Regions from separate parts of the Cytobacillus sp. C11.1 genome, predicted to be linked through region 1. Evidence: riboswitches for the same ligand, from Rfam matches in the RefSeq annotation. Region 1 holds a riboswitch; the other holds the start of a gene.
What was found. Region 1 has a riboswitch for preQ1 ahead of queF (preQ(1) synthase). Riboswitches for the same ligand answer to the same signal wherever they lie in the genome.
Positions count from the first base shown of each region.

Region 2: it holds a riboswitch for preQ1, as region 1 does, so the genes downstream of both, queC (7-cyano-7-deazaguanine synthase QueC) here and queF (preQ(1) synthase) in region 1, are expected to answer to the same signal.

Region 1 covers NZ_CM176935.1:140,755-145,907, forward strand. Annotated here, with positions in the region: gene panF (sodium/pantothenate symporter) at 153-1,595, opposite strand; gene AC3ZVC_RS00705 (YhdT family protein) at 1,592-1,882, opposite strand; gene AC3ZVC_RS00710 (queuosine precursor transporter) at 2,061-2,693, opposite strand; gene queF (preQ(1) synthase) at 2,710-3,207, opposite strand; PreQ1 riboswitch class I at 3,318-3,363, opposite strand; gene mscL (large conductance mechanosensitive channel protein MscL) at 3,690-4,058, shown strand; gene AC3ZVC_RS00725 (Bax inhibitor-1/YccA family protein) at 4,131-4,775, shown strand; partial or broken gene AC3ZVC_RS00730 (peroxiredoxin-like family protein) at 5,003-5,153, shown strand, end outside.
Region 2 covers NZ_CM176935.1:3,514,062-3,519,214, reverse strand. Annotated here, with positions in the region: gene AC3ZVC_RS17475 (divergent polysaccharide deacetylase family protein) at 1-734, opposite strand, end outside; gene queE (7-carboxy-7-deazaguanine synthase QueE) at 941-1,672, opposite strand; gene queD (6-carboxytetrahydropterin synthase QueD) at 1,665-2,141, opposite strand; gene queC (7-cyano-7-deazaguanine synthase QueC) at 2,145-2,804, opposite strand; PreQ1 riboswitch class I at 2,856-2,898, opposite strand; gene AC3ZVC_RS17455 (CBS domain-containing protein) at 3,240-3,962, opposite strand; gene pxpB (5-oxoprolinase subunit PxpB) at 4,366-5,073, shown strand; gene AC3ZVC_RS17445 (5-oxoprolinase subunit C family protein) at 5,073-5,153, shown strand, end outside.

The DNA of each region.
Region 1 (5,153 bases):
TTATAAAAACAAGCATTTCCTTTCATATCCTCTGTTTAAGGCAATTCTCCTGCTTCAATCAAACGTTTGATTGAATCGGGTTCCGGCCAAGTATATCAATGGATCCAGCCTCAAAAGCAAAGCAGGCTCCAGTTATAATGGAGCCTGCTTTTTTACATTTCAGCAGCCGCTGACGATGGGTTTTCGGTAAAAAGGCTTACTGCTACATAAGTTAGCAGGGATAATGCAATAGGCAAAACGACTGTATTCATGCCTAACGCATTTGGATAAAAGGTATGAAAGAGGATATAGGAGCCTGTTCCAGTAAGCATGGAGGCTACTGCTCCGAACTTATTCCCTTTTCTCCAGTACAGGCCGAGCACAACCGGCCAAATGAAGGCTGCTTCAAGTCCCCCAAATGAGAAGAGGTTCAGCCAAATCAACAGGTCAGGCGGACTGAGGGCCATTAGAAACACCAGGACGCCCAAGAGAGCTGTAACACTAAAGCTCATTTTTTTAATTGTGTTTTCACTGGCATCAGGCTTTATGTAATTGATATACACATCTTTTACTATGGCTGAACTGACAAGCAGAAGCAAAGAATCAACGGTTGACATGATAGCCGCCATCGGAGCAGCCAGTACAATTCCAGCCAGCCAGCCAGGAAGCACTTCCATTGCAATCATCGGCATGACTTTGTCCCCTACTTCCATCCCCGGAAGAATCGGACGGGCAAATACACCGATTAAATGCATGCCGAGCATGATAGAGCCAACCACCACGGTTCCAATAATAATCGCCCGGTGCATGGCTTTTGCATTTTTATAAGACATGGCTCTCACTGCAACCTGCGGAAGACCAACAACGCCAACTCCCACCAAAATCCAGAAAGATGAAACATATAAAGGCGTAAGCCCGCCATCAAAACCATATGGAGTAATAAGATTCGGGTTTTCTGCCGAGAGGTCACTGATAATATTGGATATTCCTCCCCCTGCCACAATGACAGCAATTAGAAGGATCAAGGTTCCGATAAACATAATCGCTCCCTGGACAGCATCGGTCACCGCTACAGCACGGAAACCTCCAATAACCACATAAACCATTACAGAAGCTGCAAAAATAAACAATGCAGAAATATAGCTTAACCCTGTCAATGACTCAATTAATCTTGCACCGCCAACCCATTGAGCCGCCATCGCGGAAAATAGGAAAATAATGATGCTGAGAGCTGAAAGCCAGACGACCCATTTGCTGTTATATCTTTCTTTCAGGAAATCTATGAGCGTGACCGCATTATACTTCCTCGCTGTGATTGCGAATTTCTTACCAAGGACCATAAGAACGAAGTAGCCTGTAACCACCTGTGACATGGCAAGCAAAACCCAGCCAAGCCCTTGTGTATATGCTACACCGGGACCTCCAATAAAACTGCTGGCACTTCCGTACGTAGCAATCATCGTCATTGCCAGGATAAACCCGCCCAGCTGCCTTCCACCCAGAAAGTAATCCTGAAGAAATGAATTGCCTGATTGCATTTGCCTGCTGGACCAAAAGCCAATAAGAAAAATAATGACTAAAAAGATGAGAAGAGGAGCCACGACTTCCCAGTTCATTCGGAATCTCCCCCTTCCGCCCGATCTTCAAAAGGCACTTCTTTAAAAAGGAATCTAACGGCTGCAGTTACCAGCACCACCATAATAAGAAAGCCCGCTACACAGCTATAGAAAAACCATGCCGGCAATCCAAAGATGTATGTATATTCCTCTGCGGGACCCGAGCCCATTCCATAGGCAAATCCATACCACCATATAAAGTTAAAAAGAACGAGTGCAATTCCGATCCATGCCTCTTTTTCAGCAATTTTAAAGCGAGGATCTTTTTTATGTCTATCTATCTTCATCTTTTCCCCCTTCAGTGCTTTCTTTTAGTATGTATTAATTGGAAGGTATTCTTGCATTCGGTTAAAAGAATACAGAATATTCCCTAAACATAATCCCATTAATATTATTTTTGTGCAACAAAAAAAGCAGATTGCTCTGCTTTTTTGATACTATTTTAAAAATAAATTTAATGCAAGCTCATGCCGCAGCATTTGCTTCACCGCCAGTACGTTCCTTTTTCGCCATTTTAACAAATAAATAGACTAACGGTGTATCAGCAACCGCTACGATAAATTTAAAGATATACTGAGTAGCCACCATGCCCATTAAAGCCCCAAGCGGCATTGTGCCAAAGAAAGCAATCAGAATAAAAACCGTTGTGTCAATCAGCTGGCTGGAAGCCGTTGAGAGATTGTTGCGAATCCACAGCTTTTTGCTGCCGTGCTTTTCTTTCAACTTGTGAAAAACAAACACATCAAGATTTTGGCTTACCAGGTAGGATATTAGGCTGGCAATGGTTACCCTGAAGCTGCCGCTTAGGATCGTTTCAAACTCGGCTTGTGCACCGAAAAAAGGTGCGGAAGGAAGGTGGATGGCCGTGAAAATAAAAATCGCTGCCATCAGCTGAGTCACAAATCCGGCAAATACTGTTTTACGCGCCGCTTCTTTGCCGTAAACCTCACCAATAATATCTGTAATTGGATACGTAAATACATAAACGATTACAGCAGCGGGCAGGATCGCCCAGCTTCCGATGCTGAACAATTTAACAGCCAGGATATTTGATAATATAAGCAGCCCTGCAAAGGCTGCATTTAAATATAAAAGCAAAGATATTCACCTCTCATTAACGATTGTCGATCGTCTCCGGATAAAGATCATGGTTCATTAAACGGTAATCCGCCATTTTTTCATACTTCGTGCCCGGCTTGCCATAGTTACAATAAGGGTCAATCGAAATCCCGCCTCTTGGCGTAAACTTGCCCCATACCTCAATGTAGCGCGGGTCCATCAGTTCGATTAAGTCGTTCATAATGATATTCATACAATCCTCATGAAAATCGCCATGGTTTCTGAAGCTAAATAGATATAACTTCAAAGACTTGCTTTCAACCATTTTTTGATCTGGGATGTAGCTGATGTATATGGTCGCAAAGTCCGGCTGACCCGTTTTCGGACACAGACTCGTAAACTCCGGGCAATTAAATTTTACAAAATAATCGCGGTTTGGATGCTTATTATCAAAAGCCTCCAAAATCGCAGGCGAGTATTCAAAAAGATACTTAGTGCCCTGATTTCCCAATAAAGTAATATCTGTTAACTCCTCATCTTTTCTTCCTGACATAAAAAAAGCCTCCCTTTATAGATTCCGCGGCATCTAAGAGAGGTCCAAAACACAGCCTGAAAAAACAAAAACCATATCCTCTCTTGGATATGGTTGATTATTGTATAATCAAAGCCATAGTTTTTTATAGAGGGTGAAGCTATGAACCTCTCCCGTTGACACGGGAATATTCTAAATGTAATTGTCATAGTTACTATAGAGAAAAAGCTTGTTTCTGTCAACGGATATTTTAGGAAAGGACCAGGGCTTTAACTCTTGGTTTTGAAGAGAGATAACATAGTAGCTTCTTTGATGCCGGCTCTCCTATTTTTTTCTTTGATTCTTCATATACCTGGGTTTTGGAAGTAGTTATTTCTAAGATATATAAAGATTTGTCCTCCTTCGTTAGAGGTTTTCTCATTTAAGTACTGACCTATCTAGTCTATCCCTTTCTGTACATAGTATAATAACGGTAATTTGTATAGAAAGGTGATAGGGATTATATGTGGAATGAATTTAAAAAGTTTGCTTTAAAAGGGAATGTTTTAGATTTGGCTGTTGCAGTTATCATCGGAGCAGCTTTCGGAAAAATTGTTTCTTCCCTTGTAGATGATATTATTATGCCGCTTGTTGGGCTGCTATTGGGTGGAGTGAATTTCACAAACCTGATGGTCAAAGTGGGAAGCGCCGAGGTAAAATACGGTTTATTCCTGCAAAATATTGTTGATTTCCTGATCATTGCATTCTCGATTTTTATGGTTGTAAGGATGATAAACCGCTTCAAAAAGAAAGAAGAAGCCAAGCCTGCACCAGTTGTGGATAAAAATGTGGAGCTTCTAACAGAAATCAGGGATTTATTAAAAAACAAATAAAATCCTGAAACCTCCTTAGCAGGTATTCCGTATATACATATATAAAAATTATGTTAGAGGAGAAATGAAAAAATGTATGTACAGCACACTGCAAACCGCAATAGCTACTTGCCATCTGTACTGAGGGCATTTGCACTATCATTAGGAATTGCTTTTATGGGGACGATGGCCGGCGTGTTTGTTCCGCCTGCATTGTTTCTGCCGTTAGTTATTCTGGAAGTCGGAATGCTGCTTTTCGCCTTTCTGCTTCGCCGCAAAAAAGCGATCGGTTACACATTCCTTTATGTGTTCACGTTTATCTCAGGGGTGACAACCTATCCGATTGTGGCCCATTACCTTGCTGCCATAGGACCGAACCCTGTCCTGGTTGCTCTTGCGACAACTACGGTCGTTTTTACAGGTCTGGCAGTTTACGCTACCACAACAAAACGCGATTTATCATTCCTGGGCGGTATGCTTATGGCTGCATTGCTTGCACTTATTGCGATTTCCATTTTTAATATCTTCTGGCCGCTAAGCTCTACCGGAATGCTGGCCTTCTCTTTCATTGGAGTGCTGGTATTCAGCGGATATGTACTATTCGATTTCAACCGCATGAAGCATTATGGTGTTTCAGCTGAAGAAGTGCCTTTAATGGCTCTTAATCTATATCTTGATTTTATCAACCTGTTCATCAATATCCTGCGTATTTTCGGGATTCTGGGAAGCAGGGACTAAGAAAAGCAGGAGCAGATCCTGCTTTTTTCTTTTTGCACAGAGCATTATTTCTGTATTCCTTTATAAAGGTTCGGTATGATCTAAAGTATCTCTTGAAAGGCGGTAAATACATGAAATACATTCTAGAAACCCAGAACCCTGAACAAAGCATTACTCTGAACCAGGCAATCCATGGCCAATATACCATGGCTGTTTTCGTCCGCCACCTTGGCTGACCAGTTTGCAGAGCCTATCTTGCGCAGTTGCGCGAGCGTATAAACGAAGTGGAGGCCAGAGGCTTTCAGGTTATTGCCATCGCTCCTTCTAAAGGACCTTTCATCAAACAATTCCTTGACCAGTTTGGTCCCTACCCATTTCCAATCCTCGGCGATCCATCCA
Region 2 (5,153 bases), 1.6 Mb from region 1:
TCTGACAGCGGTACGATGTTGGCTTTTTGTAAATAAACAGGGATATAATCCTTCAAAACGGATACCATTTTGGGGCCTGTGATGCCAACATGCCCTATAGCGATAATTCGTTCGCTTTTTACGAGTTTTTCTGCCAGCCGATCAGCTTGTTTAGTAATGTGTGCTGTGGTGTAAATATCATCGAAAAAAATATGGTTCTCTACATAAGGAACACCAATTTCATTTGCCACCTTGCCTGCCACGCTTTTGCCGGTTGTTTTGCTGTCCAAGTAAAAAAGACCATGTTTCTTACAAACTTCCATAACAATTCTCATGACACGCTCATTTTCTGTCGCTCTTGATCCCATATGATGGTTCATGCCGACAGCGTGCGGGACCTCTTTTATGGCATCTTCTACTCTCTTGCGGATTTCTTCATTGCTTAAATCAGTTGTAATTGCTCCAGGGCCAAGCCAGCTTCTCTTGCCTCTTTTCGGTTCCATTGGGAGATGAACAATGACTTCATGGCCATTCTTATTAGCCATTTCGGCATCTTCTTTTGTCGTTGGCATGAAAGGCATGATGGCTACCGTCAAGGTGACTGGAAGTTCCATCATTTCTGCTGTACCCTTCATATTGTTTCCCAGGTCATCAATGACAATGGCCAGCTCGGGTTTTGGCGAAGCAGCAGCGGTGTAACCTGCCGTACTGCCTAATGAAAAAATCAGTAACAGAAAGCTAATGAATATTTTCATTTTCCACACTCCTTTTGGCTAGCATTCCCTGGGATTGAGGAAATCTTTCAAACGAAAAAAACTGCCGGACACAATGTCTGGCAGCTTTTTTCGTTGATTGTATTTTCGAGAAAAAGCACAAATGGCGGATATTCATACCTTGGATGTATAAAGGCTCTCAAGAAAAAAACCCGCACATAATGTATGTAACGGGTATATGAAAGAAGCTATACTCCCCGCTTATTGCCCCAAATATAGGTGTGGAGCTGCGGCAGGACTTTTACATCTTTCAAATCATGGTCAGCCATCGTTTTCTCAATGAGCCAATTATATTGGCCAAGCAGTCTTTGGATCAGATCCTGGTCATCTGCAGTAGCCGTATCATCATTCCCTACCTGCAGATAAAATGGAATACCCGGGTAGCGCTGATAGACCATTTTTGCATACTCATAGTCACCATCATTAAAGATAACAATCTTTAAGGAGACATGTTTATCTCTATCGCCTTTTCTTTGCAGATTTTCGAGGATCGAATCAAGCATTTCAAAATCTGTTTTCATTCCTGAGCTTGGCGGCTTAGGTGAAATGGTCAGTTCATCAATTTCGTAAAACCAATCCTGCCAGCGGCTTCCCTGGGTTTCGAGGCAGACTTTAATCCTTTCTGCTTTCAGTAATGAAATGAACTCATCGAGGTTTTTCAGAAGAGCCGGATTTCCTCCTGAGATTGTCACAAAAGAAAAACCGTCGCCGCCAAGTTCCTTCAGTTCCTTCAAAATCTCATCCGGATCCAGCTGACGAATGCTGTCTTTAGCGCTTCCATCCCAGGTGAATGCGGAATCGCACCAGCTGCAGGAATAATCACAGCCTGCTGTACGGACAAACATTGTTTTCTGGCCGATAACCATTCCTTCACCCTGGATGGTCGGCCCAAAAATTTCAAGAACAGGGATTTTACTCAACCTCCATCCACTCCCTTCTCGCTTCTGCAAAGCTGGTAGGAGTTTCGTAAAGGCGTACAAATTCCATCCTTGCCCCAATATATTGATCCTTCCGGTTTTGAAGGGATTCCGCCATTTTTTCATAAATCCAGACAACCATGTTCTCTGCTGTCGTATTCATAGGCGGTAGTGTTTCATTCAAATACTTATGGTCAAGGAAAACTTCAATATCATTTTTCCAGATTTCTTTAATATCACCAAAGTCAATCATCAGACCTCTGTCATCAACAAATCCGCTGATGCCAAAAATGACTTTGTATGTGTGGCCATGCAAATTTTTGCATTTGCCTTCATAGCAATGCAAATGATGGGCGGAATCAAAGGTGAATTCCTTACTGACAAGAACACGTTTTTGATGATATTTTAGCTGATCGCGCTTAATATCCTTGTCAATCTTCTGAAGTTTATCAACAATTCTGAATCCGTACATGGCTTACAGCTCCCCTTTCTCTTGGAGGAATTCTTCAAGCCCTTTTTGCCTTAAATGGCATGCCGGACACTCGCCGCAGCCATCAGAAGGGATTCCGTTATAGCAGGTGAGCGTTTTTTTACGTACATAATCAAGCGCATTCAGATCATCTGCCAGCTTCCATGTTTCGGCCTTGTTCAGCCACATTAATGGCGTATGAATAATAAACTGCTGGTCCATTGAAAGATTAAGTGTTACATTTAGTGATTTTATAAAAACATCCCTGCAATCCGGGTATCCGCTGAAATCTGTTTCGCATACACCAGTAATGATATGCTTGGCATTGATTTGACTGGCAAGCACGCCAGCAAAAGATAGGAATAACAAGTTCCTGCCGGGTACGAATGTGGAAGGCAGTTCCCCCTCTTCCCCATCCTTCACTTCGATATCATTACGTGTTAATGCGTTTGGCGCCAATTGGTTTAGTAAAGACATATCAAGTATATGATGGGTAACGCCCAATTCTTTTGCGATTTGCTGTGCGCATTCAATTTCCAGCTTATGCCGCTGATTATAATTAAAAGTGACTGCTTCCACTTCTGCGAAATGTTCTTTTGCCCAAAATAAGCATGTGGTGCTATCCTGCCCGCCGCTGAACACAACAAGCGCTTTATCATTTTTCATAAGAAATTCTCCTTTTAATAGAAAAACAGGACTACTAAGAAAGCAGACCTGTTTTCCTTAGTTTTTTAAAGAGGGTAGCTAGAACCTCTACCGTAATCAAACGGATTTCTATTTAGCTATCACCTTATCTTAGCATATTTATCGCATTTTTACAGAGGTATTTAAAGATGTTTTATTTTTCAAAATCGTGGAAAAAGTAATAATGCAAGGCCAAAACCAAAAGGAGGGACTGAAGCCATGATTAGGTTTACAGCGACTTCACGGTATTCGTTTGGCGTTGCAAAGAAAGGAATCTTTGCACTGAGGTCAGCGGGGATGCAAGTGCAGGATAGGCCCACACTAATCCGCTTTGGCCTGATGCAATAGGATTCCTGTAAACGTCCTTATGGGGACTGAAAAAAGGTGCGAACCAATCGGTTTGCACCTTTTTTCATATTAATTTTCGGCATCCGCTTCGAGAAGGTCCCAGGCAGTTATGATCCCTTTTGGCTTTTCTGTCGGCTTACCCTTTTCAGTAACAATAATGCCTTCCAGTTTTTCATTTTTGCACCTGTACTCTTCAAATAAGTCCTCTAAATCAAAAATGGAAGTATCTTTGCTGACGAACGTTATTTGATGCTTCGATTTTTTGTTAAATAGCTCTTTTATTTGCACTTTCTTCAGCTGAATCGAATCTTCTGTAAAATGCTCGGCCATCCATTTTACAATATCTGCTGAAGTCAGCAGCCACGAGTATTCTTCCTTTCTATTATAGATGGGAAACTGGGAGTGTGAAAACTTATTGATAATGGCCAAAACATCTGACAGCTTGCCATCTTCGTAAAAGTAAAAAACAGGTGTCGCGGCGATCGACAGTGCTGTCTTCGGCTTTTCAAAATCTTCAGCAATCCTTTCGATCCTTTCAACTGTCTCCAAATGAGGTTCGGCAATATAATAATCGAGATCTATTTTTTCATGTACAATCGCATTTCGAAGTTTTGCAAATTGAAATAAATCATCTTCGTATAATCGAATCAGCGAATGATTTTTTTGTATCTCAATCAATTTATAAAATTTATCTGTCCTGGCTTTTTTGGCAGATTGTTTTAAGGCTTTATGAATACGGTTAAAAGCTGCCTCAAATCTTCCGGACAGGTTAATTTCTGTTTTTGCACCCACAATTATCTCTCCCTAAATCATAATGTCTCTTTTGTATTCCCATATTTGCAGGTTTCGTAAACTATGAAGAAAATGGAGGTTCATTTTTCGTTATTCTACTTCTCTTCTTAGAGGGTTTCATTAATCATCGCTACAATCACCTGCTACATAATTTCCTAGCTTAGAAGGATGTATAGCAGGACAATTTGCACAAAAAGAATTTTCAGTCTATTATAGAATAATATATTTAGTTAGCGTAAGTTGTTGAGTAGATGGAAACCATTGGTTATAAACTATCTATATAATACCGGTATTATTACCGATAAACATTTGTATTAGAGAATCAATAAGTTTCTATTTTATGCAAACTTCTAAAGCTAATTACTATTACCAGAATAGTTTTTTTATGAAAGCAGGTGAAAAAATGGAATACACTATACACCCTCTTGGGGAGAATGCCGTCCTCATTGAACTTGGGAACGAAATTAGCCAGGAGGCGCACGAAAAGGTTCAGGCCTTAACAGCAGTCCTTGAAAATCAGCCGCCGGAATGGATGACTGAGTACATCCCTGCTTTTTCGACTGTTAGCATTTTTTATGATCCGCTGCTAATTTATCAGCTCTCAAATGACAAGCTTCCATATGACCACGTTTGTTCACTGATTCAACCGCTGATGGAGGGTTTAGAAGCAAGCAAAGCTGCAGATGCAAGGGTTGTTGAAATTCCTGTTTGCTATGGCGGTGAATTTGGTCCGGATCTGGAGTATGTTGCAGACCATAATGGAATTACACCGGAGGAAGTCATTAACATTCATTCTTCTGGAAACTATCTGGTTTATATGATTGGGTTTGCTCCAGGCTTCCCTTTTATTGGAGGCATGTCCGAGAAAATCGCTGCGCCTCGAAGGGAATCTCCCCGTTTGAAAATTCCGGAAAGGACGGTTGGGATTGCAGGCATGCAGACTGGGATCTATCCGATCGAAACACCTGGCGGCTGGCAGCTGATTGGTCGAACTCCTGTCAAATTATTTCGCCCGCATCATGATTCCCCTACCTTGTTAAAAGCCGGGGATAAAATCAAATTTTTCCCGATTAGCCTGAAAGAATACGAGAATTGGAAGGAGACAGAGTAATGCTTAAAATAAAAAAACCGGGTCTCCTTTCAAGCATACAGGATTTGGGGAGAACCGGGTTCCAAAAATTTGGTGTAATT